3 regions of the Cryobacterium sp. 10S3 genome follow, and region 2 is predicted to be linked to each of the others. Evidence: predicted binding sites of a transcription regulator. Region 2 holds the regulator's gene; each other region holds the start of a gene.

Region 1 (9,785 bases), 1.7 Mb from region 2:
TTAATCATCCTGGGTACCCTTTCATCTTGCACGCGTAAGTACGCCTCCGGGTGAGGCCCACTCGCGTTATTAGGCTCCAACCTAGGATCACTTTGTTTCGAGGATGTTTTCTTGCCGCGCAAAGAGAACATCGTTAGCGATTCGTGACACCACCGGCACCTGCTCTGGGGGACGCCGTCGGACGAGGTGCTGTACTAGGAGCGTCGCCCGGTCACGCCCTGGTATGCGATCTGCTTCTTCTCACCGAGGGCGGTGATGCAGGATGCCCAGGATGCGCACACCGCGTCGCCGTGGCTGACCCGGTCGAGCGCCGGGGCGATCGAGGGCCCGCCGTCGTCGCCTGCCTCCCTCGCGGCGAGGGCCGCGAGCACCACCCCGTCGAAGGCTTCCCCGCCTCCGGCGGTGTCGGCGAGCCCGGGGTCCGAGGTGCGCAGGCGCACTGCGAAGGCCTCGTCTGCTGCGAGCGGAGTGCCGCCGTTCGTGAAGTCGTTCAGAGGCAGCAGGGCGATGCCCGCTGCGGCGACGGATGCCGTGACATCAGCGGGCACCGCACTCGTCGCGTCCCAGAGAACGAGGTCAACGTGTCGCGCCACCAGGTCGGCAACCGCGGCCGCGACGTTCCCCGTCGAGTTCCGATGCACGAGCTGGATCGGCAGAGTGCCGGGCACGGCCTGCTCAAGGATCTCGCGGGCGGCCAGCTCGGTGCCGGCGACCTGAGCGGCGCCGGTCACTGCGGCTCCCGCTTCCCCGGTCATCGGGAACAGCGTGCCGATCAGGAGCGTGCCGTCGCCGGTCGGCGCGACCGTCGCGGCGACGGTCGGAGTGCTGGTCACGACGACGGGGGCGTCCCCTGCGGTGCACCCGGAAAGCAGCAGCGCGGCGACGACGGTGAGCGCGAGACCGGCAGACGTGAGCCCCCGGGGTCGCGAGGTGACGTTCAGAGCTGGAAAGGGCATCCGTGGTCCTTTCACAGGTGGGATGCTCCGAGCGTATCGCCGGTCAGAGGGGTTCGGGGGATGCTCGCCGCGGGGCGCGTCCGGTGACGACCATGTCGGCCGTGAGGATCACGAGCGCGACCCAGACGAGCCCGAAGCCGACCCAGCGCTCCGGCGGCATCGGCTCGCCGAGGATGAAGACCCCGACGAGGAACTGCAGCACCGGTGCGACGAACTGCACGAGGCCGAGCAGGCTGAGCGGCAGGCGGCGGGCGGCGGCTGCGAAGAACAGCAGCGGGACGGCCGTCACGACGCCCGTTGAGACGAGGCCGACGGTGTGCCACGGCGACACGGTGCCGAAGGTGAGCCCGGTGACGGCGCCCACGATGAGGAGTTCCGCGACCGCGATCGGCATCAGCCAGGCGGTCTCGAGGGTGAGGCCGGTGAGCGCGCCGACGCCGGGTCCGACGTTCTTCTTGATCAGCCCGTAGAACCCGAAGGACAGGGCGAGGACGAGCGAGATCCACGGGAGTGCCCCGTAGCCGAGCGTCAGCACGAGCACAGCGGCCGCGCTGATCGCGACCGCGATCCACTGGATGCGCCGCAACCGCTCGTGCAGAACGAAGACGCCCAGCAGCACCGTGACGATCGGGTTCATGAAGTAGCCCAGGGCGGCCTCGACCACGTGCCCGGTCAGCGTCGCGAAGACGTAGGTCTGCCAGTTGACGAAGATCAGGAGGCCGGCCAGGCCCATCACCCAGACCGTCTTCGGGCGGCGGAGGACTGTGAGCAGGGCGGGCCAGCCACGGGTGACGGTGATTAGGGCGAGGCAGAAGACCAGGGAGAAGAGCACGCGCCAGGCCACGACCTCGAAGGGTCCCGTCGGGTGCAGCAGCAGGAAGAAGAGCGGGAGCAGGCCCCAGAGGCCGTACGCGGAGATCGCGAAGGCGAGTCCGCTGGTCGGTTCGGCCGACTGGCTCCGTGTCCTGCTCACAACGATTCCCCTTCGCGGGCGTGCCCTGCCTGGACGTGTTGGGTGGTGCGGGCCGCGCTCGGGCGGACCTGGCAACACAAAATCCCGGATGATCAGGCCATCCGGGATTTTGTGTTGTTCGTACGTGTACTGCGGTCGTGCGTGGCGCCTGGAACGAATCCCTAGCGGACGACGACGGCGAGCACGTCGCGTGCGGAGAGGACGAGGAGGTCGTCGCCACCGAACTTGACCTCGGTTCCGCCGTACTTGGAGTAGATGACCTTGTCGCCCACGGCAATGTCGAGCGGGATGCGGTTGCCGTTGTCGTCGATGCGGCCGGGGCCGACGGCGACAACTTCGCCCTCCTGGGGCTTTTCCTTGGCAGTGTCAGGGATGACCAGACCTGATGCGGTGGTCTGCTCGGCGTCGACCTGCTTGATGACGATGCGATCCTCGAGCGGCTTGATGGAGACCGACACGGTTGACCTCTTTCTTAGCTAAGACTTGGTTGGCAGACTCACAGCGAGAGTGCTAACAGCGAGTTTAGGGCGCTTCTGGCACTCACGCAACGTGAGTGCCAGACTCGGGCGTTCCGGGCGCGGCGGCCATGGCTTGATATCGTTTGGACAATGGAACGCTCCGAGCTTGTTGACCTGTTGTCCCCCGAGGGGCTGCGCCTGCTGGACTCGCTTCCGCCCTGGGACAACGCCTCCGATGTGGTTCGGCTGGTGAGCGACCTGCGGAAGGCCGGCCATCCTCAGGGACTCGTGACCGCGGTGCTCGGCCAATCGCGGCTGCGGGCGAAGGCCGTGGCCAAGTTCGGCGACTTCGCCGGGCGGATGCTCTTCACTGAGGCCGGTCTCGAACAGGCCACCCGCCTGAACGTCGCCGCGCTGCACGCCGGCCGGTTCGCCGCTGCCGGACTGAACCGGGTCGCCGATCTCGGCAGCGGGATCGGCAGCGACTCGATGGCCCTCGCCGCGCTCGACATCCAGGTGACCGCCGTGGACACGGACGAGGTCACGGCCACGGTCGCGAGCTACAACCTCGCCCCCTTCGACAATGCCGCCGTCGTGCACGGCGACGCGGAGACCTTCGACCTCACCGGCTTCGACGCTGCCTGGCTCGACCCGGCCCGCCGTACGGCCGGTCACAGCAATACCTCCCGGCTGACCCGCCCGGAGGATTATTCGCCGAACCTCGACTTCGTCTTCGGACTGAGCGAGCGGATGCCGATCGGAGTGAAGCTCGGTCCGGGTCACGACCGTGACGCCATTCCCGCCGCCGCGGAAGCGCAGTGGGTGTCCGTGGACGGAAAGCTCGTGGAGATGGGACTCTGGTTCGGCGTTCTCGCTCGCGAGGGCATCCGCCGTTCGGCCCTGCTCCTGGGCAGGGACGGCCGGCACGAGCTGACCGCGGCCGCGGACAGTCCGGATGTCGAGACCGTGCCCGGAGAGGCGGGCGTGCCCGGGAGCTACCTGTATGAGCCGGATGGCGCCGTGATCCGGGCGCGGCTGATCGGCGACCTGGCCCGCAGCATGGACGCGCTGATGCTCGGGGAGGGCATCGCATACCTGAGCTCAGAGTCGTTGCACGAGACCCCGTTCGCGACGGCGTTCCGGGTGCTCGAGTCGCTGCCGGTGGACGAGAAGAAACTCCGGCTCGCGCTCAAGGAGCGTCAGATCGGGACTCTCGAGATCAAGAAGCGCGGCGTGGACGTTGACCCGGCCGTGCTGCGCACCCGGCTGAAGCTGCACGGGTCCGAGTCCGCCACTCTCGTGCTCACCCGGGCGGGCGGCCACAGGCTCGCTCTGCTCGTGGAGCGGGTGCAGCCGCCGCGCTGAGCACTCAGCGCCGGGCACCCAGCGCCGGGCACTCAACGCCGGGAGCTCAGTGCGGGATGGGGCTGATGCCCTGGCTGATCAGCACGATCCAGCCGGCGGCGATGACGAGGCCCGCGAGACCGGTGCCGAGGCCCCAGGCCCAGATCGCGACGGCCGCGCGTTCGGTGCGGCTCGCCCAGACGGCGAGCACGACGGCCGCGAGCGAGAGCGGCGCGGTCCAGACCACGAAGACGGCGCCGGCGAGGCCGACGGCGCCGAAGAAGAGAGAGGCGAGAGAGCGGGCGCGCCTGCGCGCAAGGGCGCGCAGCTCGGACTCGGTGTAGACGTACGGCACCCATTCGGTGGGAGCGGTGACGGTCGACGCGTAGTCGAGTTCGCCGGTGACCTCCTCCGGCGGGCGCGTCAGTTCGAAGCGGAGGTCGTCACCGGCGGTGGGACGTCGTGCATCCGTCACTGCGGCCTCCCGGTCCGTTCACTTCGCCCGGGGAACGGGCTCTCAGCGATATTAGTAGGTACTCGGCATGCTTGCGAAGACGATGATCCAGACGACGATGCTCAGCAGGGAAAGGGCGACGCCGACGATGCCCGTGATCAGGCCGGTGAGCCACAGGGCACGTGCGCGCGGTTCCTTCGTGCGACCGAGCGCCCCGAGCACGATGGCCGCGGCCGGCAGCAGCAGGGTGAGCACCCCGCCGACGAAGGGGATGAAGGCGATCGGGAGGCCCAGCAGTCCGACGACACCTGCGACAAGCGAGAGGATGCTGAGCAGCGGCTGGCGGGTCGGAGCCTGCGTCCCCGGGGCGGGCGGGTACGGATACCCGTAACCGGGCGACGGCGGTCCGGCGGAGGCAGGACCGCCGGGCGCTGGACCGGCGGTCGGAGGATCCGTGAACGGCGGACCGGCGAACCCATCGCCGCCGGATGCCACGGGCTGCGTTCCGGGCGGCCCTGCAGCGGCCACGGTGGACTCGCCGCGCGGAATCTGCGGGACCTCGGGAACCTCGGGCACGTGCGGCACGTCGGGCACCTGCGGAACCTCGGGAACCGGAGGGATTCCCGAGGCACCAGGGGCGTTCAGATCACTCATGAGCTGTTCCTTTCCACTTCATTGACGGGTCAACGGTGATGGCAGGTCAGTCGTGACGACAGGCCGGCAGGGACGATCCAGTGGGTCAGTAGCTGGAGTACCCGTTGGTCGAGGCCGTGCTGATCAGCACGATGAAGAGGATCGCGCCGATGATGCCGGCGACAATGCCCAGGTAGCCGAGAACGAGGCCGGCGATGGCGAGCCCGCGGCCCTTTTCTCCGGTCTTCTTGATCTGGCTGAGGGCGATGTGGCCGGTGATGATCGCGGCGAGAGAGACGAAGAACGCCGACACGAGCGACACGATCGCGAGGACGTTGTACTTGTCCTGGGCGAGGGGCTGGCCGTAGGCCTGCTGGCCGTACGCCTGCGGCTGGCCGTACTGCTGCTGCTGCTGGCCGTACTGCTGCTGACCGTACGTGTCCGGTGCGCCATACGCAGGGGCGGCAGGTGCCTGGTACGCCGGCGCGGCGGGTGCCTGGTATTCGGGCGCGGCGGGCGCCTGGTAGATCGGGGGCTGGTTCACCGGGGGCGGGGTTACCGGAGGCTGGTTCGGGTCGGTCATGACTAACGGCTCCTTTGGGCTTCGATCAGCTGGCGGTGCCATAGTTGCACCCTCATTGAACGGGTGTCAACGCCCATGACGCGCCATGTCTGTTGCGTCCAGCGTATCGCGGATGCATAGGAACCGGAGATGGGACGCGGTTTTCAGCCCTGGATGACGGAAGCAGGGAGCGTTGAATCCGCACCGAAGTCGAGGGTGGACGGCTCGTGACCCGCGATGATCAGCTGGGCGCCGAGCGCGGCGATCATGGCGCCGTTGTCGGTGCACAGCGAAAGCGGCGGGATGCGCAGGGCGATGCCTGCTGCATCCGTTCGCTCGACGGCGAGCTCGCGGAGCCGCGCGTTCGCGATCACCCCGCCGCCGAGGAGAAGTCGCGGCACCCCGAGGTCTGTGCACGCGGCGACGGCCTTGGTGAGCAGGATGTCGATGACGGCCTCGCGGAAGCTCGCCGCGACGTCCGCGAGCGGCACGGTCTCCCCCGCGTCGCGGGTCTGCTCGACCCAGCGGGCGACCGAGGTCTTCAGCCCGGAGAAGGAGAAATCGTAGCGGTGGTGTTCCATGTCCTTGTGATGGCTGAGGCCGCGGGGGAAGCGGATGTACGCCGGATCGCCGCCGAGCGCGACGCGGTCGATCTGCGGGCCGCCGGGGTATGGCAGGCCGAGGATGCGGGCGACCTTGTCGAAGGCCTCCCCCGCCGCGTCGTCGATGGTCTCGCCGAGCAGTTCGACGTCGGACACGAGGTCGCGCACGAGGAGGAGCGAGGTGTGCCCTCCGGAGACGAGGAGGGCGATCGTCGGGTATTCGAGGGGCTCCGTGCCCGGATCGGCGTCGGTCTGGAGTACGTCGGCACCGACGTGGCCGACGAGGTGGTTGACCGCGTAGATCGGCTTGCCGAGGGCGATCGCGAGTGCTTTCGCGGCGCCGACGCCGACCATGAGCGCGCCGGACAGGCCGGGGCCGTAGGTGACGGCGATCGCGTCGACGTCCTCGAGGCGGATGCCCGCGTCCTCGGTCGCCGCCCGGATCATCGGGACGAGCTCCTCGAGGTGGGCGCGCGCCGCGACCTCGGGTACGACGCCGCCGTACCGGGCGTGCTCATCCATCGATGAGGCGATCGTGTTGGAGAGCAGCCGGCTTCCGCGGACGATCCCGATGCCGGTTTCGTCACAGGAGGTTTCGATGCCGAGCACCAGGGGGTTGTCGCGGTTCATTCGGTCGCCTCCGCGGCATCCGTCGGGTCGGTCGGGGACTGCACCGGGTCGGGCGCGGCGAGCGCCGCCTCCGCGGGCGGCACTGCGAGTCGCATCACGAGCGCGTCGACGTTGTCCGGCTGGTAGTAGCCGCGGCGCACACCGATCTCCTCGAAGCCGAGCCGGAGGTAGACCCGCTGGGCGCCGGGGTTGTCGGCGCGGACCTCGAGGAACACCTCGCGGATGCCTCGCTTGCGGGCCTCGGTGACGAGGCTCTGCACGAGGGTGCCGCCGAGACCGTGCCGGCGGGCCGTCTCGGTGACGGCAATGGTCTGGATGTCGCCCTCGAGCGCCCCGCGCGGCGCGAGCAGCCCCGCGTATGCCTCGATGCGGTCGGGTTCGTCCGGCGGGACCGCGACGAGGTAGTAGCAGTCCGGGTCGGTCACGTCCCGGAGCATGCCCTCCGCGGACCAGGCGTCGTTCTCGAAGAGGCGGGTCTCGAGGGCCATGATGCCGTCGAGGTCGCCCGCGTGGGCGCGGCGCAGCTGCCAGGTCACTCAGCTCACCCGTTTCGGACCGTTGGAGAGGGTGACGTCGGGCGATCGAAGGTAGAAGGCGGCGTCGGTCGCGAAGGCACGGTCGTTGGCCAGCAGCAGTTCGGCGACCCTGCCGAGGTCGGCGGCCGGAACGGTCACGGCGTCCGCGCGGACCAGGCCCGCGTAGACCCAGTCGGGCTCGAGCAGGACGGCCGGTTTCGCCACCCCTGGCGCGGCGAGGCGTACGGGCAGGCCGGCGGCATCCGCCCCGCTGTATGCCGACCAGTTCACCTCGCGCCGGCGGGCGTCGGTCACGACGACGAGGCCGCCGGTGTGGCCGGCCCGAAAGCGGCTCAGGGCGATGGCGTCGTGGCTGATCACGGGGAGGAAGGGCAGGCCGGCGCCGAGAGCGAAGACGCGGGCAGCGGCGATGCCGACGCGGAGACCGGTGAATGGGCCAGGGCCCATGCCGCCGACGACACCGGTGAGGTCGGCGACCCGCACGTTCGCCCGGTCGAGGCACTCTGCGATGAGTCTGCCGATCAACTCCGCGTGGCGCATGGTGTCTGCGGTGTCGATGTCCGCGAGCACGCCGCGGACCCCGTCGACGACCGCGACGCTGGTTCCGGCGGAGGTATCGATGGCGAGAAGCACCTGTTCAGCCTATTCCCCGGGCCATGCGCCCTCGAACGCGGCCCAGCGGGGGCCGAACCCGGTGATGGTGACGGTGCGCGGCTCGTCGAGGTCGACGTCGAGGTCCAGGCCGGGTGCGGCGGATGCCCGGGCGGAGCCGGCCGCGCCCGCCGGCCCGGTCTGCAATGCGCCCGTCGGCCGCTCGATCTCGATGTCGAGCCACGAGTCCGCGACCCCATCGAGCAGCCCGCGGCCCCACTCGACCACGACGACGGAATGCTCGAAGTCGATGTCGAGGTCGTCGAGTTCCATCGCGCCCTGCAGCCGGTAGGCGTCGACGTGCACGAGCGGCGGGCCGCCGACGAGGCTCGGGTGTGTGCGGGCGAGCACGAAGGTCGGGCTCGTCACCGCGCCGCGTACCCCGAGTCCGACGCCGAGGCCGCGGGTGAAGGTGGTCTTGCCCGCGCCGAGCGGACCGGTCAGTACGAGCAGGTCGCCCGCGCGGAGCTCAGCGGCGACGCGGACACCCCAGGAGTGCATCGCAGCGGCGTCGGGGATCACCCGGCGGTTCATCGCGCGGGCTCCCCGCTCTCGCTGAGGACAGCCCGGTAGCTGCGCGGAACGCGGTGCCCGATCCGGGTGACGATCTCGTAGTTGATCGTGCCGGCGGCATCCGCCCAGTCGGCAGCGCTCGGCACCGGCTCCGGCTCTCCCCCACGCACGTCGGGGTCGCCGAAGAGCACGACCGCGTCCCCGACGTCGACACCGTCCTGGCCGAGACTCACGACGAACTGGTCCATCGCGATGCGTCCGACGATCGGATAGCCGCGGCCGTTGATGTTCACCCGCGCAGAGCCGGACGCCGCGCGGGGCACACCGTCCGCGTAACCGAGCGGGACGAGGGCCAGATTGCCGTCCTCTGGGGCACGCCACAGGTAGTCGTAGGACACGCCCGCTCCCGCAGGCACCCGGCGCACGGCGGCGACGCTCGCGCGGAGGGTCATCGCCGGCGAAAGGCCGAGCTCCCGCGGGCTCGCGTCGTCGAAGGGGGACAACCCGTAGAGGCCGATGCCGATCCGCACCATGGAGAACCGGGCGGCGGGCAGGCGCAGGGCGGCCGCTGTCGACGCGAGGTGCGCGAGCTCCGGGGTCAGCCCTGCCGCTGCGGCGAGATCGAGGCCGGAGCTGAAGCGGGCGACGGCCTCGTCGTCCGCGGCCGGGGAGGCGTTGGAGAGATGGCTGAAGATGCCGCGGACGTGCACGAGGCCGTCCCGTTCGAAGCCGGAGCCGAGCGCGAAGACCTCGGCCCAGTCCGGCCCGTTCAGGCCATTGCGGCTGAGGCCGGTGTCGAGCTTCAGGTGGACATTGGCGACGCGGCCGAGCCGGCCGGCGGCATCCGCTATGGTCCGCAGCTGGCAGGCGGACGAGACACCCAGGTCGATGTCCCTGGCGATCGCGGCCTCGAAATCCGTGTCGGGCCCGTGCAGCCAGGCGAGGAGCGGGGCCTCGATGCCGGCGTCCCTGAGCGCGTGCGCTTCGGTGAGATCGGCGACGCCGAGCCAGTCGGCCCCCGCGGCGAGGGCGGTGCGGGCGACGGGGACCGCGCCGTGGCCATACGCATTGGCCTTGACGACGGCCATGAAATGCGGGGTGCCGATCGTGGCGCGCAGGTGGGCGACGTTCGCGGCGATCGCACCGAGGTCGATGACGGCCTCGCGGAACTCGCTCACGATGCACCCTCGAGCACGACGAAGGCGCAGGCGACGCCCGCATCGTGGGTCATCGTGAGGTGCACGGAGTCGACGCCGCGCGCACGCAGCACCTCGGCCATGACCCCGCTCAGCCGGAATCCGGGGTTACCGTGCGCGTCGCTCACGACTTCCATCTCCTGCCAGCTCGTGCCCGCGCTGTCGCCGAGCGCCTTGATCAGTGCTTCCTTGGCCGCGAACCGCGCCGCGAGGGAGTGGGTGGGCAGGCCGCGTTCTGCGGCCGCGAACAGCCGGGGAACGAGTCCGGGCGTGCGCA
Region 2 (9,785 bases):
GACGTGACACAGGCGCTCGCCTCCGTCACGGCGAAGACCGCATATGGCAGCATCCACGTGCACGAGGTCTCGAGCGGTTCCATCCAGGTCGAGAGCGGCTACGGCCAGGTCACCATCGGCGTCCGGTCCGGCGTGCCCGCCTGGCTCGACCTCTCCTCGAAAGACGGGAGGGTGCGCAACGAACTGGCGGGCGACCGCGCTCCCGACGCTTCGGAGCCGACCGTCTCGGTCCGTGCCCGCACCCAGCACAGCGACATCAGCATCCGGCGCGCCCGATGACCGTGCCGTCCGAGATCCCCACCACCAGAAGACATCACGAGAAGGGAAGACCATGACCAGCTCAGCGATCGACGTCCACGGACTGTGCAAGTCCTACGGCGGACGGGTCGTACTCGACGACGTCGACCTCTCCGTTGCCGCGGGCACCGTCACAGCGTTGCTCGGCCCGAACGGCGCAGGGAAGACGACAACCGTGCACATCCTGTCCACGCTCGTGCGACCGGACGGCGGCACGGCTTTCGTGAACGGATGCGACGTCCTGCGCGACCACGACGGCGTGCGCGCCGCGATCGGCGTCACCGGCCAGTTCTCGGCGGTCGACGGCCTGCTCACCGGCGAGGAGAACCTCCAGCTGATGGCCAGGCTGCGTCACCTCGGCGCGAAACGATCGAAGGCCAGGGTGACCGAACTGCTCGAGCAGTTCGACCTCGTCGAGGCGGCCCGCAAGCCGCTCGCGACCTATTCCGGCGGGATGCGCCGCCGTCTCGACCTCGCGATGACGCTCGTCCAGGCCCCGAGCGTGATCTTCCTCGACGAGCCCACCTCCGGGCTGGACCCGAGGAGTCGCCACACCGTCTGGGACATCGTGCGCGACCTCGTCGCGCAGGGGACGACGGTGCTGCTCACCACCCAGCAACTGGCGGAAGCGGACGAACTCGCGGACCGCATTGCGGTGCTCGACGGCGGCCGGATCGTCGCGGAGGGAACGCCGGACGAGCTCAAGCGCCTCGTGCCAGGCGGGCACATCCGGCTGCGTCTCCCGGATAGCGCGGCGCTCGACGCTGCCTCGCGCCTGTTCGGTGAGTCCGCTCGCGATGAGGCGGGACTCGCGCTCACGGTGCCGGGCGACGGTACGGTCGGCGCGCTGCGCGGCATCCTGGATCGCCTCGATGCCGCCGGCGTCGAGGTCGACGACCTCAGCATCCACACCCCGGATCTCGACGACGTGTTCTTCGCCCTCACCGGCACGAAGGATCGGCCGGGCCGGGTCGACACGAAGGGAACCGAATCATGACCACCCTCACGGCCCGGCGTCAGGCAACACCACGCGGCCGCCGGCCATCGCATACCGTCGCCGACGCGATCACCATGCTGCGTCGCAACCTGCTGCACATGGTTCGGTATCCCGGCCTGTCGATGTTCACCATCCTCGGGCCCGTGGTGATTCTGCTGCTCCTCGTCTTCGTGTTCGGCGGCACGCTCGGGGCAGGACTGCCCGGCGTCGATCCCGCGAGCGGCCGCGACGCCTACCTCGCATACGTCATGCCGGGCATCCTCGTGATCACCATTGCAGGGACCGCGAGCGGCGCCTCGATCACCGTCGCGATGGACATGACCGAGGGCATCACGGCACGGTTCCGCACAATGTCGATCTCGCGCGCTGCAGTCCTCGCCGGGCACGTCGTCGGCAACACGATCCAGGCGATCATCGCCGTCGCCCTCGTGCTCGGAGTCGGCCTCCTCGTCGGATTCCGGCCGACGGCGGGAGTCGCAGAGTGGTTCGCCGTCGCCGGACTCACCGTGCTCGTCTCGTTCGCGGTCAGCTGGCTCGGAGTCGCCATGGGCATGCAGTCGAAAACCGTCGAGACCGCCAGTAACCTGCCGATGATCCTGACGATCCTTCCGCTCCTGGGCAGCGGCTTCGTGCCGACGGGCTCGATGCCGGAATGGATGCAGTCGTTTGCGCAGTACCAGCCGTTTACGTCGTTCATCGAGACCGTCCGCGGTCTCCTGCTCGGCACCCCGCTCGGCTGGAACCCGATGCTCGCGATCGGATGGTGCGCCCTGCTCTCGGTCGCCGGCTACGTCTGGTCGATGGCCCTCTACGAGCGCACCTCGGTGCGCTGACAGACCCGGGTCCCGCCCCGCGAAGGGGTCGGGACGACAAAAAAGCCCCCCGCCTGAGGCGGAGGGCTTTTTGGGTGGTGCAGAGACTAGACGAGCGCGCCGACGGACTTGGCGAGCGCCGACTTCTTGTTTGCGGCCTGGTTGCGGTGGATGACACCCTTGCTGACGGCCTTGTCGAGCTTCTTCGACGCAATCGCGAGGCTGGCGACAGCCTTGTCCTTGTCGCCGGAGGTGACAGCGAGGCGCGCAGCGCGAACAGCGGTCTTGAACTCGCTCTTGACCGCCTTGTTGCGCTCCTGGGCCTTCTTGTTGGTGCCAATTCGCTTGATCTGCGACTTGATATTTGCCACGTTTATACGCTTTCGTTAGGTTCTTGTTCGGATGGGCCGCGTGGCGGTAGAGGGCGCCGTACGGCAAAATCGTGGTGGGGTGGGACCCAACACGCAAGCCAACAGGCAACGATACCAGTTAATCGGTCCGGCCGATAATCGGGTCGGCTACTCGGTCTCCCCGGCCGAACCGCGTTCGATCTGCCGCAGCGGAGACGGCGAAATCGGCGGCGGGCCTGAGCTATGGGAGAATTACCGGATCATGTCACCCAGACCCCTCACGGCGTTCCTGCCGGCCGCAACACCGCCGGCATTCATCCGTAACTTCTGCATCATCGCGCACATCGACCACGGCAAGTCCACCCTCGCCGACCGGATGCTGCAGATCACCGGCGTCGTCGACGACCGCCTGATGCGGGCCCAGTACCTCGACCGCATGGACATCGAACGCGAACGCGGCATCACGATCAAGAGCCAGGCCGTGCGGATGCCCTGGGAACTCGACGGCCAGGCCTACGCGCTCAACATGATCGACACCCCCGGTCACGTCGACTTCACCTACGAGGTCTCCCGGAGCCTCGCGGCCTGCGAGGGCGCCATCCTGCTCGTCGACGCGGCCCAGGGCATCGAAGCCCAGACCCTCGCGAACCTCTACCTGGCCCTCGAGAACGACCTCACGATCATCCCGGTGCTCAACAAGATCGACCTGCCCGCCGCAGATCCAGACAAGTACGCGAAGGAACTCGCGAGCCTCATCGGCGGCAAGCCGGAGGACGTGCTGCGCGTTTCCGGCAAGACCGGAATCGGCGTCGCCGAACTGCTCGACCGCGCCACCCGGCTCATTCCCGCCCCCGTCGGCGACCCGGACGCCCCCGCCCGCGCGATGATCTTCGACTCGGTCTACGACAGCTACCGCGGCGTCGTCACCTACGTCCGTATGATCGACGGCAAGCTCAGCCCGCGCGAGAAGATCCAGATGATGTCCACCCGGGCGACGCACGAGATCCTCGAGATCGGCGTGACAAGCCCCGAACCGACCCCGAGCAAGGGTCTCGGCGTCGGCGAGGTCGGCTACCTGATCACCGGTGTGAAGGACGTCCGCCAGTCCAAGGTCGGCGACACCGTCACGACCGCGCTGCGCCCGGCAACCGTCGCCCTCCCCGGCTACACGGAGCCCAAGCCGATGGTGTTCTCCGGCCTCTACCCGATCGACGGCAGCGACTACCCCGCTCTCCGTGAAGCACTCGACAAGCTCAAGCTCTCCGACGCGTCCCTCGTCTACGAGCCGGAGACATCCGTCGCCCTCGGCTTCGGGTTCCGCTGCGGGTTCCTCGGGCTGCTGCACCTCGAGATCATCACCGAGCGCCTCGACCGCGAGTTCAACCTCGACCTGATCACGACGGCCCCGAGCGTGATCTACGAGGTCTCGACCGACGACAAGAAGTCCGTCACCGTGACGAACCCGAGCGAGTTCCCTGACGGCAAGATCGCCAAGGTCGAGGAACCGATCGTCAAGGCCGCGATCCTCGCGCCCAAGGATTACGTCGGCGTCATCATGGAACTCTGCCAGGGCCGCCGCGGCACCCTGCTCGGCATGGAATACCTCGGTGAGGACCGGGTCGAGATCCGCTACACGATGCCGCTCGGCGAGATCGTCTTCGACTTCTTCGACCAGCTGAAGAGCAAGACCGCCGGGTACGCCTCGCTCGACTACGAACCGATCGGCTCGCAGGAGGCAGACCTGGTCAAGGTCGACATCCTGCTGCAGGGCGAGCAGGTGGACGCGTTCAGCGCCATCGTGCACCGCGACAAGGCATACGACTACGGCGTGCTGATGACCGGGCGGCTGCGGAAACTCATCCCACGGCAGCAGTTCGACGTTCCGATCCAGGCCGCGATCGGAGCCCGCATCATTGCCCGCGAATCGATCAGCGCCATCCGCAAGGACGTCCTCGCCAAGTGCTACGGCGGCGACATCTCCCGCAAGCGCAAGCTGCTCGAGAAGCAGAAAGAGGGCAAGAAGCGCATGAAGATGGTCGGCCGCGTCGAGGTGCCGCAGGAGGCCTTCATCGCCGCGCTCTCGGGGGACGAGCCGGCCAAGAAAGAGAAGAAGTAGGCGGATGCGGCGTTCCACCTTCACCGACGCGGCCGTGACCTATGCGGCGATCGGCGGCACCCTCGCCCCCGATCTGCTCCGGTACCCGCCGCGCGGTTACCGGCCGCTCGAACGCACCGTTCGCCTCGGCAGCGGTGAAGAGCGGTTCCGGACCGCTGCCGCGCTCCTGATGACCTGGGGCGTGCAGCTCGGCAGTGGCATGACCGTCACCGACCTCCAGCAGAGCACCGGCGTCCAGTACTCCGGGATCGTGTTCAACGCCGACGGCACCCCCTCGGTGAACCAGGAGCACCCGGTCGACGAGGCGACGTTCGCCGACGACGGCACCCCGTACATCGTCAACGGCATGTCCGCGCGCCTCTCGGTGGCAGTGGGCCCGTTCACCGTCGACTCGCCCGTACGTGTCGTCTACGTCATCGACGAGACGGACCGCATCGGTTTCGGCTACGGCACCCTTGACGGCCACCCCGCGAGCGGCGAGGAGGCGTTCATCGTCGACCGACAGGCCGATGACTCCGTCTGGCTGACGATCCGGGCCTTCTCACGTCCGAGCACCTGGTACTACCGGCTCGCCTGGCCGATCGTCCGCATGCAGCAGGCCAAGTACACCGCCCGCTACCTGCGCGCCCTGCACCCGGTCGGCGCGGTCTGACGATGGGCAGCGCCCTTCCCCTCGGCGATCCGGCACCGCGCGACGGCCTGCTCCCGGCATCCGCCGCCGTCGGGGCATCCGAGCGCGACTTCGGCGTGTACCTGCATGTGCCGTTCTGCCGGGTGCGCTGCGGCTACTGCGACTTCAACACCTACACCGCGACCGAGCTGCGCGGAGCGTCCCAGCACGACTACGCGGGCCAGGCCTTCGCCGAGGTCGAGTCCGCAGGGCGCATCCTCCGCGACTCCGGGGTTCCGGACCGGGAAGCCGCGACGGTGTTCTTCGGCGGCGGCACCCCCACACTCCTGCCCGCTGTGGACCTGGTCCGGATGCTCGACTCCGTCCGCGACACCTGGGGCCTCGCGGACGGCGCCGAGGTGACCACGGAAGCCAACCCGGACTCCGTCGACGCCGCCTACCTCGACACTCTCGCCGCCGCAGGCTTCACCAGGGTCTCCTTCGGCATGCAGTCCGCCGTGCCCCGGGTGCTCGCGACCCTCGAGCGCACCCACGACCCGGAGCGCATCCCGCTCGTCACCGGGTGGGCCCGCGATGCCGGGCTCGACGTCAGTCTCGACCTCATCTACGGCACGCCGGGGGAGACCCGTGCCGACTGGCGCGCGAGCCTCGAGCAGGCCATCGGCCTGTCCCCGAACCACATCAGCGCGTATTCGCTCATCGTCGAGGACGGCACGAAGCTCGCAAGGCAGATCCGCCGAGGCGAACTCGCCCCCGTCGACGAGGACACCCAGGCCGAGTTCTACGAACTCGCCGACGAACTCCTCGACGCGGCCGGCTACGGCTGGTACGAGGTCAGCAACTGGGCGACGGATGCCGCGCACCGGTCCAGGCACAACCTCGCATACTGGCGCAGCCAGGACTGGTGGGGGGTCGGACCCGGTGCGCACAGCCACGTCGGCGGCGTGCGGTGGTGGAACGTCAAGCACCCCTCCGCATACGCCGACCGGATCCTCGCCGGGGACTCACCTGCCGCAGGGCGCGAGACCCTCGACGACACGACCCGCGAGGTGGAGCGGGTCCTCCTGCTCACCCGCATCCGGGAGGGCATCCGGATCGACTCGCTCTCGCCGCTCGGTCGCCGCGAGGTCGCCGGTCTCATCGCCGATGAACTCGTCAACGCGAAAGCCGCCCTCTCCGGGACGGTCGAACTGACCAGGAGAGGACGGCTTCTCGCGGACGCCGTCGTACGGCGGCTTCTCGCGGATTAAGGTGCTGCGGTCTAGCTGACGAACTTGATGGTGAGCGGGTAGGTGTAGTACTCGCCCTTGTTGGCCGCGAGGGCCGCGATGATGCTGAAGACGACGCTCAAGACCCAGACGGCGGGCAGCAGCAGGAACCCGACCAGCGCCAGCGTCAGCACTCCGCTGACCACATAGGCGATGGCCAGGGTGATCTGGAAGTTGAGCGCCGTCGCCGCGTGCGCGCGGATGAACGGGCCGCGGTCCTTGAGCACGAGGTAACCGATGAGCGCGGGCACGAACTCGAAGAGGATTCCGCCCACGTGGATCAGGGTGGCCCACAAGCGTTCGTCCGACGGGTTCATCGGCGTAACGGGCTGGTAGGAATTGGCGGGGGGTGGTGTGGACATTCGGGCTCCTTGTACGCGTTATCTGGTTGTGCTGGTCCCGCGAGATACTCCGGGTGGTGTGAGGTTCCGCCGGTCGCCGCGCTACTTGATGAGACGCAGGGCGAAGGGGTAGCGGTAGGCCTGGCCGTCCTTCGCCTTCAGGAACCCGAGGATCGAGAAGATGATCGCCACGACCCAGGCGGCGAAGATGATCAGGGCACCGACGAACGGGAGGATCGAGCCGATCACGTAGAGGATGGCGATCGTGATCTGGAAGTTCAGGGCTTCCTTGCCTTCCTGGGCGGTGAAGCGACCGCGATCCTTGAACACGAGCCAGATGATCAGGGAGGGGAGCGGGCCGATGATGCCGCCGAGGTGCGCGAAGGACGCCCACTGGCGGTCCTCGGTCTCGGTGAGGGGAGCAGCGGCAACGGGTGTGGGTGCTGCCGGCTGGTATGGCTGCTGCGGGGGGCGCTGGCCCAGGTTCGGATCTTCGCCGTTGTTACCGGTTGAATTGCTCATCATCGTGCCTTTCCGTGCGGATGGAGGACCGTTACAAGACTCAAGGTACTGCGCCCAATCATCCGCTAGCAATGGGGGTGTCCCCGTGTGTCGCGATATGATTGGCAGTCAAACGCCGTGAGTGCCAAAGTCGCCGGCACCCAGCCACCCGGAAAGGAGGCGATTCAGTCATGGTTTCGGATCGCAGCCTCGAAGTTCTGCGGGTCATTGTTCAAGACTACGTCGCCTCGCGCGAGCCCGTCGGGTCAAAAACCATCGTTGACCGGCATTCCTTCGGAGTGTCGGCGGCGACCATTCGCAATGACATGGCTCTCCTCGAGGAGGAGGAGCTCATCATCGCCCCGCACACCTCCTCAGGGCGGATCCCGACCGACAAGGGGTACCGGCTCTTCGTCGATCACCTCGCCGATCTGCGCCCGCTCTCCGCAGCGCAGCGCCAGGCCATCGAGACGTTCCTCGGGCAGTCCGCAGACCTCGACGAGGTTCTCGCCCGCAGCGTCCGGTTGCTCTCCCAGCTCACCCACCAGGTCGCGCTCGTGCAGTACCCCTCGCTGTCTCGTGCGAGGGTGCGCCACATCGAGCTCGTGGCGCTCTCGGAGACCCGGCTCCTGTCCGTGCTGATCACGGATGCCGGCCGGGTCGAGCAACGCGTGATCGAGCTGCCCCGGCCGCTCGAGGAGCAGCTGCTGGTCCGCCTCCGCGCCCGCCTCAACGCCGCCGTGGTCGGCCTCAGCATGAGCGCAGCAGCGATCGCGCTCACGGATGCCGCCGACCTGGCCGGCGAGCAACCGGACGTTGTCTCCCTGGTCACCCTCACCCTTCGCGACCAGGTCGGTGCGAACCGGCAGGAGCGGCTGGTGATGGCCGGCGCCGCGAACCTCGTGCGCACGGAGGAAGACTTCACCGGGAGCATCTATCCGGTGCTCGAGGCCATCGAGGAGCAGGTCGTCCTGCTGCGCCTCTTCGGCGAGATGGCGACAGACCAGCATGGGGTGTCGGTGAGTATCGGCAGGGAGAACGCGCCATTCGGACTCTCCGAGACCAGCGTGCTGACCAGCGGCTACAGCTCGCAGGGTGGAGACCTTGCCCGCCTCGGCGTCCTGGGCCCCACCCGGATGGACTACTCGAACAACATGGCGGCCGTCCGTGCCGTCGCCCGCTACCTGTCCCGCCTGCTCGAATAGGCGAGTCCCTCGACCAGCCCCCACGCCGCACACCTACGAAAACAGACCTAGGAGAGCCAGCTTTGGCTGACCATTACGAAGTACTCGGCGTCGCACGCGATGCCTCCACCGACGAAATCAAGAAGGCGTACCGTCGCCTCGCCCGCCAGCTCCACCCCGACGTGAACCCCGGCGCGGATGCGTCTGAGCGGTTCAAGCACGTCACCCACGCCTACGACGTGCTGAGCGACCCGAAGCAGCGCGACAACTACGACCACGGCGGCAACGGCCGTACGGGCGGAAACGCCGGGTTCGACGGCAACTTCGGCAACTTCGGCGACATCTTCGAGACCTTCTTCGGAGGGGGCGGCGGCAGCCGTGGACCGAGGTCTCGCCGCGAACGCGGCCAGGACGCCCTGATCAGGGTCGAACTCGACCTCGACGAGATCATTTTCGGAACCCACCGCGACCTCGAGGTCGACACGGCCATCGTCTGCGCGACCTGCAGCGGAACCTGCTGCCAGCCGGGGACCGCCCCTGTCACGTGCGACATCTGCCACGGCACCGGCAACATCCAGCGCGCCGTGCGCTCCCTGCTGGGCAATGTGATGACCTCGAGCCCCTGCGGCTCCTGCCGCGGTTTCGGCACGATCATCGCAACCCCGTGCGTGACCTGCCAGGGCCAGGGCCGTGTCCGCGCCCGCCGCACTGTTCCGGTCGACATCCCCGCCGGCGTCGACACGGGCCTGCGCCTGCAGATGCCCGGGAGCGGAGAGGCCGGACCTGCCGGCGGCCCCAACGGCGACCTGTACCTCGAAATGAAGGTCCGCCACCACGACGTGTTCAGCCGCGACGGTGACGACCTGCTCTGCACCCTCGACGTGCCCATGACGGATGCGATCCTCGGCACGACCACGACGGTCAAGGCCCTCGACGGCGACATCACCGTCGAGATCCGTGCCGGAGTGCAGGGCTCCGAAGTCATCACGGTCAAGGACCGCGGAGTCTCGCGCCTCCGCGGCAATGGCCGCGGCGACCTCAAGGTCGGGATCCACGTCGTGACGCCGACCAAGCTCGACCACAAGGAGAGGGAACTGATCGAACAGTTCGCCGCGAAGCACAAGTCCCCGGCTCCCGCGCTCAGTGCGGTGCAGCAGGGACTCTTCGCGAAGCTCCGCGACCGGTTCCGCGTCTAACCGGATGGCGCACTTCTTCATCGACGAGTCCCTCCGCGCGGAGGACTGCCCCGTCGGAGCCGTCGCGACCATCACCGGTGCCGAGGCCAGGC
Region 3 (9,785 bases), 1.5 Mb from region 2:
CGGGTCATTGATGCCGGCGAGGAGCATGTCAACGTACTCACCGGTCGCGGCGTTGAGGCCCCAACCGATCGGCAGGTTGCGCACCTTGTCGGCGACGACGCCGGGCTCGAGACCCGCGTTGAGGGCGATCTGCTTGAGCGGGGCGTCGATGGCAACCTTGACGATGTTCGCGCCGGTCGCCTCGTCTCCGACGAGCTCGAGCTTCTCGAACGCGGTCTTGCCGGCCTGGATGAGGGCGACGCCACCACCGGCGACGATGCCCTCTTCGACAGCAGCCTTCGCGTTGCGGACGGCGTCCTCGATACGGTGCTTACGCTCCTTGAGCTCAACCTCCGTCGCGGCGCCGGCCTTGATGACGGCAACGCCGCCGGCGAGCTTGGCGAGACGCTCCTGGAGCTTCTCACGGTCGTAGTCGCTGTCGGTGTTCTCGATCTCGTTGCGGATCTGCTGAACGCGACCGGCGATGGCTTCGGGGTCTCCGGCGCCTTCGACGATGGTCGTCTCGTCCTTGGTGATGACGATCTTGCGCGCGTTGCCGAGCAGGTCGAGGGTGACGTTCTCAAGCTTGAGGCCGACCTCCTCGGAGATGACCTGGCCACCGGTGAGGATGGCGATGTCCTGCAGCTGGGCCTTGCGACGGTCGCCGAAGCCGGGAGCCTTGACGGCGACCGACTTGAAGATGCCGCGGATCTTGTTCACAACGAGCGTGGCCAGAGCCTCGCCGTCGACGTCCTCGGCGATGATGAGGAGCTGCTTGCCGGTCTGGATGACCTTGTCCACGATCGGGAGGAGGTCCTTGATGTTGGAGACCTTGGAGTTGACGATCAGGATGTAGGGGTCTTCGAAGACCGCTTCCTGACGGTCGGGGTCGGTCACGAAGTACGCGGACAGGAAGCCCTTGTCGAAGCGCATGCCTTCGGTGAGCTCGAGCTCGGTGCCGAGGGTGTTGGACTCCTCGACGGTGACGACGCCTTCCTTGCCGACCTTGTCGATCGCCTCGGCGATGATCGCGCCGATTTCAGCGTCGCCGGCAGAGATGGATGCGGTGGCCGCGATCTCTTCCTTGGTCTCGACCTCTTTGGCGTTGGCGATCAGCTCTGCGATGACCGCAGCGGTGGCCTTTTCAATGCCGCGCTTGAGGCTGATCGGGTCTGCGCCGGCTGCGACGTTGCGCAGGCCTTCGCGGACGAGCGCCTGGGCGAGGACGGTCGCGGTGGTCGTTCCGTCGCCGGCAACGTCGTCGGTCTTCTTGGCGACCTCTTTGACGAGTTCCGCACCGATCTTCTCGTACGGGTCGTCGAGTTCGATTTCCTTGGCGATCGAGACACCGTCGTTGGTGATCGTGGGGGCGCCCCACTTCTTCTCCAATACGACGTTACGTCCGCGCGGGCCGAGGGTGACCTTGACCGTGTCAGCGAGGATGTTCAGGCCACGCTCAAGGCCACGACGGGCCTCTTCGTTGAAAGCAATGATCTTTGCCATATGTGTTTCTCGTCCCTCCCGGACGTTACCAAAACGGTGATGGGTTGGCACTCAAAAGGAGAGAGTGCCAAGTCGATTCTGGCACTCAGGGGTCGAGAGTGCAAGTGAGCGCCGGGAAGCGTCGGGAGGCTACGGGACGAGTTCGACGGAGCCGGTGCCGTTCGGGATCAGTTCGATCCAGGTATTGCCCGGGGCGAGGCGAATGGTGACCCCGTTGTCGTCGATCAGCCGGATCGGGTCGGCCTGCCCGGCCTTCGACCACGTCGAGTGCACGGTCTTGCCGCCGGCGGACACCGAGCCCTCCCCCGTACCGATCATGACGGTCTTGGGCACCTCGCCGTAGGTGCCGTCGATGTCGACCCGGAGCACGAGGACGTTGGTGGCGCCCCTGCGGGCGCCGGTCGTGTCGAGGTCCGGGGCGCCCTCCTGCGAGCGCAGGTAGGCCTGTGAGGCGGTGTCCCAGCTCCAGCCGGGATAGCGCGATGCGGAGAACCGCGCGTTGATCTGGGTGATCGGGGTGCCATCGACCCCGGCGGTCGATGCCGCGATGCTGCCCGCGTACGCGAACTGCTGCACCGGCGGCGCGACAGAAGCGTTGCGCCCGACGAGTTCGGCGGCCTTCAGCACGACGTTGTGCGGCGCCTCCCTGTCGGCGACGCGGGAGAACAGGCCCGTCGTGTCGTAGTCGAAGACCGAGTTGATGACGGGGGTGGCCTTCATCATGTCGACGAAGACCTGCTGTCCGCCGGAGTAGGCGACGATTCCGCCGAACGGCGTGATGATGTCGGGGTCCATCGGCCGGATCGACCGCACCGGGCCGATCGCGTCGGGAATGTCGGACTGCCAGACGCCGACGTAACGGGTCAGTCCGCCCTCGACGAGTTCCTCGAAGACGATGTCAGCCCGATCCAGCGAAATCTGGGGCCTGGCGGCCTCGTGGTTGTCGATCTTCACGGCGAGGGACGGGTTCGCAGCCTTCCCGGCCGGCACGATCGTGCCACGAAGCGGCGCGATCGCCAGCGGCGCCGGGGCGTCGACGGCAGCGGCGGTGGGTTCCACGGTCGCCGTCGGCGTCGCCGTGGTGGGCGGCTCGGTTCCGGAGCACGCCGTCATCACCAAGAGGAGGCATGGAAGAAGCACGGCACCGAAAAGTCGTGCCGTGCTTCGCCCGTGGATTCTTGCAGTTCTTTTCGCTGTCACGCCCCACACCCTAACGCGGCAAACTCGCGGATGCCGCGCGGCTCGGGGTGTTGCCCGAGATTGGGTGCGCTTGGTGTGGGTGCGCCTGATCTTTTCAGATCAGACGGGACGTACCGACTCGGCCTGTGGCCCCTTTGCCCCGGTTCCCAGTTCGAAGATGACGTGCTGTCCCTCTTCCAAAACCTTGTACCCGTGCATGTCGATGGCGGAATAGTGGACGAAGACGTCCTGTCCGCCGCCGTCGACGGTGATGAAGCCGAAACCCTTTTCAGCGTTGAACCATTTGACGGTTCCGTTCGCCATGTGTAACTCCCCAGTGCTCTGATATTTTCGGCAACCGCCCGTTGGCCGTACCGGGCCTGGCGCATGTGACTGCGTCCATCCGGTCCGACCGGTCGGTTGCCCCAGGGGGCAACCGGACGAACGAGATGAGCGACCTGAGTCAAAGATTACTGAAGCCAAGAAAGAACGAAAGGGGGTTGACGAGGAGCCCCCGTGGAGTTATACAACCGGAGGCGAATGGCCGGTCAGGACGCAGGCGTGGTGCTTGACACGAAGTCAGCCCCGACGACGACCGTGAGGTCGGCCCCCGAGGTTGCGAAGTCGCTCGCGAGGAGCACCGTGGATCCCGGAAACGAAGCCGCGACCCCGCGGGCGGCGCCCTCGAGGGTCGCATCGGCGTAGTACACGGTCGTCTTGGTCACATCTTCTGTGCTCGCGTTACTGAGCGCGCCGACGGTCCAGCCGGCCGCGGAGAGGGCTTCCCCGGCAGCCTTGGCGACACCCGTGCCCTTTGTGCCGTTGAGCACGGTCACGGTGAGACTCGGATCGACCGTCGCGACGGCCGTCGGAACGGCGGTCGCGGCATCCGTCGCCGTGTCTGTCGCCGAGCTGGAGGACAGCCCGGGGATCGCGATGTTGAGTTTGTTGCTGAGCGAGGCCATCCCGAAGACTCCGAGGCCGATCAGGACGGCCGTTGCCCCCAGTGCCCACCAGAACGCAACCCAGTGGCGTCCCTTCTTTCCGGGGGCGCGATGGGCGCCCACTCGGTCGAGGGAGTGCGGCAGGTGGTCGAAGCGGTCTTTCGGATAGGTGGGAGGCATTGTGGGGCTGGGTCGATCCTCTTGTCGCGGGCGAATGGGTGGAACGTCGGGGTCGAAATCCGGCTGCGCCTAGGGGGCGGGGCTGGTTCGGTGCTCCGGAGCGCGCACTGTCCGGCGCTCCCGTGCCTGCTCACGGGCTGCACGCATCCGCTGCAGCCGTTTCACCAGCATGGGATCGTGAGCCAGGGCAAGAGGGGAGTCGATCAAAACGCCCAATAGTTGATAGTACCGGGCCGAGGACAGCCCGAACTCGGAACGGATCGCCTGCTCCTTGGCTCCGGCATGGGTGAACCAGCGCCGTTCGAAGCTCAGGATGCCGCGGTCGCGGTCGGTGAGGCCGCCCGGGGAGTCGGCGGGGTCCGGGTCACGCACGCCGTCCACCATCCACCTCTTTCACCATCGCCATTCGCTGCTCGAATCCTATTTGGCGTCGGCTATGGATTCGCTGGGCCACGCGGGTCGCTCCCTCGCCGGGAGGAAAAGTGCCCGGGCAGGCGCGGGAGCGTGCCGGTGAGCGTCCCGGTGTGAAAGTGCTGAACGGGCCCGGGAATCGGAATACGCCCCTGCCGGGCTGAGTTTAAGCTTGCTGGGAGGGTTGGCGGCCACGCTGCACTGCGCCCTCGCCCGATGGGAAGGATGAACCATGGACTACGAAGTCACGAAGTCAGACGCTGAATGGGCCGCGGAACTCGGGCCGGAGAAGTTTGCCGTACTGCGGCAGGCCGCCACCGAGCGAGCCTGGACCGGGGAGCTGCTCGACGAGAGCCGTTCCGGCATCTATACCTGCGGCGCCTGCCACGCCGAACTCTTCAAGAGCGGCACGAAGTTCGATTCCGGGTGCGGCTGGCCGAGCTTCTATGAGTCGGTGCGCCCGGAGGCCGTCGAACTCATCGAGGACACCTCCCTCGGCGTCGTCCGCACCGAGGTGCGCTGCGCGAACTGCGGTTCCCATCTCGGGCATGTCTTCGACGACGGTTTCGGCACCCCGACCGGCGACCGCTACTGCATGAACTCCATCTCGCTCGAGTTCAAGCCGGTCGACTAGACCGTGTGCACGCCGCTCGAGGCGATCGGCGGGCGGCGTTCGTCGTCCGCCGTGACACCGGATGCCCCCACGCACGACGACCTGCTCCCGCTCGTGGCCGCGTGTGCGCGCGTGGCCGACCACGGGGCCCTGCGACCCTGGCGCCTGATCGAGCTGCGCGGGGACGCCCGCATGCGGCTCGGGGCTGCGTTCGCCGCGGCATCCGCACGCCTCGCTGCTGAGGCCGGTGCGGAACCGCCGTCCGCTGCGGAGTTGGCCAAGCTCGCGGGCAAGCCGCTTCGGGCATCACTGTTGATCGCGGTCGTCGCGAGCCATCGGGAGAGCGACAAGGTCGAACCGTGGGAACAGGACGTCACAGCGGCGGGTGTCGGACACGCCCTGAGCCTCCTGTTGACACACGCCGGCTGGGGTGTGATGTGGCGCACCGGGGCGTTCACCCGCACCGCCGAGGTGCACCGGCTGCACGGGCTCGCCGAATCGGAGGAGTTGCTCGGCTGGCTCTATGTCGGCGGAGTGCCGTCTGGTGCGAAGCCGGGCGTCCGGCTCCCGATCGACCCTGCCGCGCACCTCACCGCCCTCTGACCACCCCCTGACCGCCGCCGCTGACTGCCCCCGTTTTCGGTTCTTCAGGGTCGCGCGCCACGTGCGCCGCTTCGCGCCAGGCAGGCCTGGCGCGAAGCGGCGCAGTTGGCGCGCGAAGGCGAGGCTTCACCGTTTCTTCACCTGAACGTCGGCAGAATGTCCCGGGTGCAGCAGGGGCGCGACGTATCCTCGTGGCGTGAGCGCAGAAATCAGCACACTCGTCCGGCCTGACACCATCTCCCTCGGTACGCTGACCGTCCTGCGGACGGCCGCCACAGCACCCCTGATCGCCCACGCTCCTGCTGCCTCCGCCTCCGCGGTTCCGCGGAGCCCGAGCCTCGACGATGCCGAAGCCACCTTCCTGGAACCGCTCGTGGATGTCGTGCTCCGGTTCCTCTGGGCGCTCGTCGGCTGCTATGTCTGGGTCGTCCTCCTCGCCAAGGGGCCGCGGCCCCGCTCGGAGAGCCGGGAGCTCGAGCCGATCGTGTGGCCGCAGGCGGACTACCCCGCTGTGGGACTGCCGGCCATCGGACTGTCGAGCGCCGGCAGCATCCGCCGACCCGTGAGCCCCGACTTCGACCAGACGAGCGCTCGCCCGTAGGTCGCTCGGCCTGCGCGTGCCGTGTTGTCGGACGGATCGCGGAACGCGCAGTCGCGCGGCGCCCACAGCCGGTCGATGGGTCCTGGAGCAGACCCGCCCGGATCGACCCGGGTCGGACCGGATCAGCACGGATCGCTTGGCCCGCCGAGCCGGGTCTGCGAGGCTGGCGGGATGACTGATGCAACGGAGACTGCAGCCAAGACGGATCTGACGCGGTACCTGGTGTCGGGTCGGGAAGCATTGATCTGGAAGCTCGACGGGCTCAGCGAGTACGACGTGCGGCGCCCGCTCGTGCCGACCGGCACCAACCTGCTCGGACTCGTCAAGCACATGGCCGGCGTCGAGGCCGGGTATCTCGGGCTCGTCTTCGGCCGGCCCTTCCCGGAACCGCTGCCGTGGACGGCGGACGACGTCGAGTTCAACGCGGACATGTGGGCGAAGCCGGACGAGTCCCGCGAGTCGCTCATCACCCTCTACCGCCGGGTCGGGGCGCACTCGAGCGCGACGATCGAGGCGCTCACGCTCGACACCATCGGCCGGGTGCCGTGGTGGACGGGCGATCGGAGCGCGGCGAGCCTGCACGAGATCCTCGTGCACCTCATCGCGGAGACGCACCGGCACGCCGGGCACGCCGACCTCGTCCGAGAGCTCATCGACGGGGAGGTCGGACTCCGGCAGGGCAACGACAATATGCCGCCGGCCGACCGCGCCTGGTGGGAGGGCTACCGGGAACGCGTCGAGGCGGCCGCGCAGGAGTCTGCGGAGCGCTGACCGTCGCCGGTGCGACTCAGCGCGAGATGACAGTGCCGCCGAGCGAGGCGATCGCCCGCAGCAGGCGCGGGCCGGCAGCGAACCAGGCCACGATCATCACGACGACCGAGGCCGCGAAGATCCAGAATCCGGTCCAGCCGTCGTCGCTCTGCACGGCGTACATGTGGTTGAGGTTGCGCAGCGCCCCGGTCGCGAAGACCAGGGTCACGTGCACGACGACGAAGATCAGGAAGACGATCATCACGCCGACGTGGACCGCCTTGGTCGGGCGGAGCGGGACGAGTTCGCTCAGCCGGCGTGACGTCCAGAGCGGCGAGAGGCGGATGCCGGTGGCCAGCGCGAGCGGAGCGGCCACGAACACGATGGTGAAGTAGCTCAGGGTCTGGAGGGCGTTGTAGTTCACCCAGCCGTCGGAGACCGGCCAGCCCAGCGAGACGTACTGGAGCGCGGCCGACACGGCGTTGGGAATGATGTCCCAGCTGACCGGAACGATGCGCACCCACTGGCCGGTGACGAAGAGCAGCACGTAGAAGAGGAGCCCGTTGAGCACCCAGAGCACGTCGACCGAGAGGTGCAGCCAGACGTTGATGCCCATCCGGGTGGGCGCTTGTTTCGTGCGTATCAGCCCGGTATTGCGCCGGGTCCAGAACATGGTCGGCCGCCCGGCGCTGCGGACCTGCCAGCCCGAACGCACGATGAAGAGGAGGAAGAAGACGTTGAGCCCATGCTGCCAGGCCAGCCAGGCCGGGAAGCCGACGGGCGCCCCGGACGGCAGCTGCGACGTTCCCGGGAAGTCGGTCAGGAAGGATTGCACGGCCGGCAGCGAGCGGAGGCCCTTGGCGGCGAGCACGGCGGCGGCGAGCAGGCCGATCGCGAGGATGATGGCCACGGCGAGCCTGAACCAGGCGGTTCGACCGAAGCCGAGCAGTCCGGAGCGCTCTGCTGTCACCGGTCTCCCTCCCGGGCGATGGCGTCGTGCGGCATGGGCGTGCATCCCTCTGGTCTGGCGGCGTCGGTCGACGCGATGGCGCGTTCGAGCGCGACTATGCAATCATCGACCATTTCACGCCCGGCGTCTGCCTGCAGTGTCAAACTACGACATCTTGGCGACGGCTGCGTGCACCTGGTCACCCGGGGCGGTTCAGTTTCCCGTCGAGCCAGAGCGTGTCGGACGCATCGCTGTGCGTGGTTCCGGTCCCGACGTGCTTGGCGTCGATCTTCTCGCCGTTCTTGATGACGTGTACGAGGGCCATCGCGTGACCTCGGCCCAGGTCGAAGTCCGCCTTCAGCCAGTCGACGATCACGCCGGCCTTCGTGGACGGGTCGTCGAACCCCTTCTCGTGGGCGAGGGTGATGAACTCACGCGGGGTCAGGCCAGTCTTGTCTTCGATGTTGTCGAGGTAGGCCTGAAATGACATCTCTGCTCCTTCGCTGGTGGAATCCGGAATCTCGGGCCGGTCCATCAAACCGCCTTCGGGAGCGGGTCGCAATCGTTTGGACCGGAGACGTCCCACATTCGCGATCCGCTGTCCAGAGATGCGTGTCGGACGCGTGCTAGCGTCGGCGAGATGACGGCTCCCCAAATCACCCTTGGCGCGATCAACGTCGAGGCACATGACCCGACTGCGCTTGCCGATTTCTGGGCGTCGGTCACCGGAGCGACACCCTCACCCGGCGGCGATAGCGTCTACCTGCCGCCGGCCGGCGCGAACGGTTTCGGGATGTTCTTCCGGCCTTGTGACTCCCCCCATCCGAATCGCCGCGGCGCCCACCTGGACCTCACCGTCCCGTGGGGGTCACGACGTGCTGAGGTCGAACGTCTCCTCGGCCTGGGCGCCGTCTACCAGTGGGACGTCCTGGACGAGTTCCCACACGTGCAGTGGACCACACTGGCGGACCCGGAAGGCAACCTCTTCTGTCTGGCCGAGCATCCGCCCGCGGAGGGATCAACTCAGGACCAGTGACGTCAAGATTCTGCACGCTGGTAGCCCTGAACGCTGCACTGGCGGCACTGTGCGCAATCGGGCTGGTCACCGAATAAGAATTTCGGACGCCCTTGGGGGCTAGTCCAATGGGATGCCCGGGTCCCGGACGATATCTTCGACAGGGATGCTCGGCTCGCCGGCTTCCAGCTCCGCGAGCGGATGAGCGGCCGTTACGTCCTCGGTACCGTCAGCCAGGGCGCGCGTGGACACCGCCGGGTCCAGCGGCACCACGCCAGTCAAGTACTCCTCAAGGTCCGCGATTTCCCGTGCGAGTGCGTCGCCGCGACGGTACATGCGCAACGGTGTCGAGATGACGTGCCGCGCTGCGATCTCTGAGCAACCCAGAAGGCGACGGACTCGCTCCGCGGCGTCATCGTCACTCGACGCAGCAACGACGGCCCGAGAAACCTCCTCGATGCGGTTCCGGGCCGCGAGTAGCGTCCTCAATCTCTCCAGCCGATCTACCTCCCGGGCGTGTTCCTCTGCGTTCATGTGAGTCAGCGTAGCCACCCCGAATGACACACTGGCCTCGTGGTCACCGAACACGCCTTACTGCCCGTCATCGCCGGACGAGAAGTTGAATTCGAGCGAGCCTTCACCCTGGCTCGCCCGATCATCGCCTCCATGCCCGGATGCCTCAGCGTGTCGTTGTCGCGGTCTATCGAGTCGCAGAGCACGTACCTACTGCTGGTCGAGTGGGAGGATCTACTCGACCACACGATCGGGTTCCGGCAGTCGCCGCAGTACCGGGATAGGCGAGATTCTCGGCGAGACAACCGCCCATCATGACCGGATCGGCGTGGATCCCAGTGTTTTCAAGGGGTGTGGGGCCGGCCACGGGACTTGAACCCGTAACCCCCACTTTACAAGAGTGGTGCGCTACCAATTGCGCCAGGCCGGCATGAGGCGGATTCCCGCCTCGGTCCCCCATCCTAAATGACGAACGGGGTCCGCGGGGCCAGACCGGCAGCATCCGCCGACCGGGAGCCCGCTGCGGACGAAAGCTGCGGACGAAA

The links. The regulator HrcA, encoded in region 2, represses chaperone genes, less so after heat shock. The targets are predictions, from matches to a motif close to TTNGCACTCGNNNNNNNCGAGTGCNAA.
Region 1: the regulator HrcA is predicted to act here: its motif matches at 2,463-2,489, upstream of groES (co-chaperone GroES).
Region 3: the regulator HrcA is predicted to act here: its motif matches at 1,527-1,553, upstream of groL (chaperonin GroEL).

Annotation. Positions count from the first base shown of each region.
Region 1 covers NZ_CP133773.1:3,069,507-3,079,291, forward strand. Annotated here, with positions in the region: gene RHM57_RS14255 (ABC transporter substrate-binding protein) at 1-8, opposite strand, end outside; gene RHM57_RS14260 (hypothetical protein) at 195-956, opposite strand; gene rarD (EamA family transporter RarD) at 1,000-1,929, opposite strand; gene groES (co-chaperone GroES) at 2,091-2,387, opposite strand; gene RHM57_RS14275 (class I SAM-dependent methyltransferase) at 2,538-3,752, shown strand; gene RHM57_RS14280 (hypothetical protein) at 3,799-4,206, opposite strand; gene RHM57_RS14285 (hypothetical protein) at 4,258-4,839, opposite strand; gene RHM57_RS14290 (DUF4190 domain-containing protein) at 4,925-5,401, opposite strand; gene tsaD (tRNA (adenosine(37)-N6)-threonylcarbamoyltransferase complex transferase subunit TsaD) at 5,545-6,612, opposite strand; gene rimI (ribosomal protein S18-alanine N-acetyltransferase) at 6,609-7,148, opposite strand; gene tsaB (tRNA (adenosine(37)-N6)-threonylcarbamoyltransferase complex dimerization subunit type 1 TsaB) at 7,149-7,781, opposite strand; gene tsaE (tRNA (adenosine(37)-N6)-threonylcarbamoyltransferase complex ATPase subunit type 1 TsaE) at 7,791-8,333, opposite strand; gene alr (alanine racemase) at 8,330-9,493, opposite strand; gene RHM57_RS14320 (holo-ACP synthase) at 9,487-9,785, opposite strand, start outside.
Region 2 covers NZ_CP133773.1:1,417,981-1,427,765, forward strand. Annotated here, with positions in the region: gene RHM57_RS06570 (DUF4097 family beta strand repeat-containing protein) at 1-279, shown strand, start outside; gene RHM57_RS06575 (ATP-binding cassette domain-containing protein) at 332-1,294, shown strand; gene RHM57_RS06580 (ABC transporter permease) at 1,291-2,127, shown strand; gene rpsT (30S ribosomal protein S20) at 2,214-2,477, opposite strand; gene lepA (translation elongation factor 4) at 2,719-4,572, shown strand; gene RHM57_RS06595 (DUF1990 family protein) at 4,577-5,224, shown strand; gene hemW (radical SAM family heme chaperone HemW) at 5,227-6,453, shown strand; gene RHM57_RS06605 (DUF4870 domain-containing protein) at 6,465-6,833, opposite strand; gene RHM57_RS06610 (DUF4870 domain-containing protein) at 6,915-7,334, opposite strand; gene hrcA (heat-inducible transcriptional repressor HrcA) at 7,505-8,518, shown strand; gene dnaJ (molecular chaperone DnaJ) at 8,581-9,693, shown strand; gene RHM57_RS06625 (16S rRNA (uracil(1498)-N(3))-methyltransferase) at 9,698-9,785, shown strand, end outside.
Region 3 covers NZ_CP133773.1:2,936,788-2,946,572, forward strand. Annotated here, with positions in the region: gene groL (chaperonin GroEL) at 1-1,482, opposite strand, end outside; gene RHM57_RS13605 (DUF3048 domain-containing protein) at 1,612-2,595, opposite strand; gene RHM57_RS13610 (cold-shock protein) at 2,782-2,985, opposite strand; gene RHM57_RS13615 (LytR C-terminal domain-containing protein) at 3,210-3,785, opposite strand; gene RHM57_RS13620 (DUF3263 domain-containing protein) at 3,855-4,169, opposite strand; gene msrB (peptide-methionine (R)-S-oxide reductase MsrB) at 4,429-4,830, shown strand; gene RHM57_RS13630 (nitroreductase family protein) at 4,834-5,412, shown strand; gene RHM57_RS13635 (hypothetical protein) at 5,609-6,013, shown strand; gene RHM57_RS13640 (DinB family protein) at 6,185-6,784, shown strand; gene RHM57_RS13645 (hypothetical protein) at 6,801-7,733, opposite strand; gene RHM57_RS13650 (hypothetical protein) at 7,730-7,876, opposite strand; gene RHM57_RS13655 (DUF4287 domain-containing protein) at 7,912-8,202, opposite strand; gene RHM57_RS13660 (VOC family protein) at 8,353-8,748, shown strand; gene RHM57_RS13665 (hypothetical protein) at 8,848-9,261, opposite strand; gene RHM57_RS13670 (antibiotic biosynthesis monooxygenase family protein) at 9,301-9,558, shown strand; tRNA gene RHM57_RS13675 (tRNA-Thr) at 9,595-9,670, opposite strand.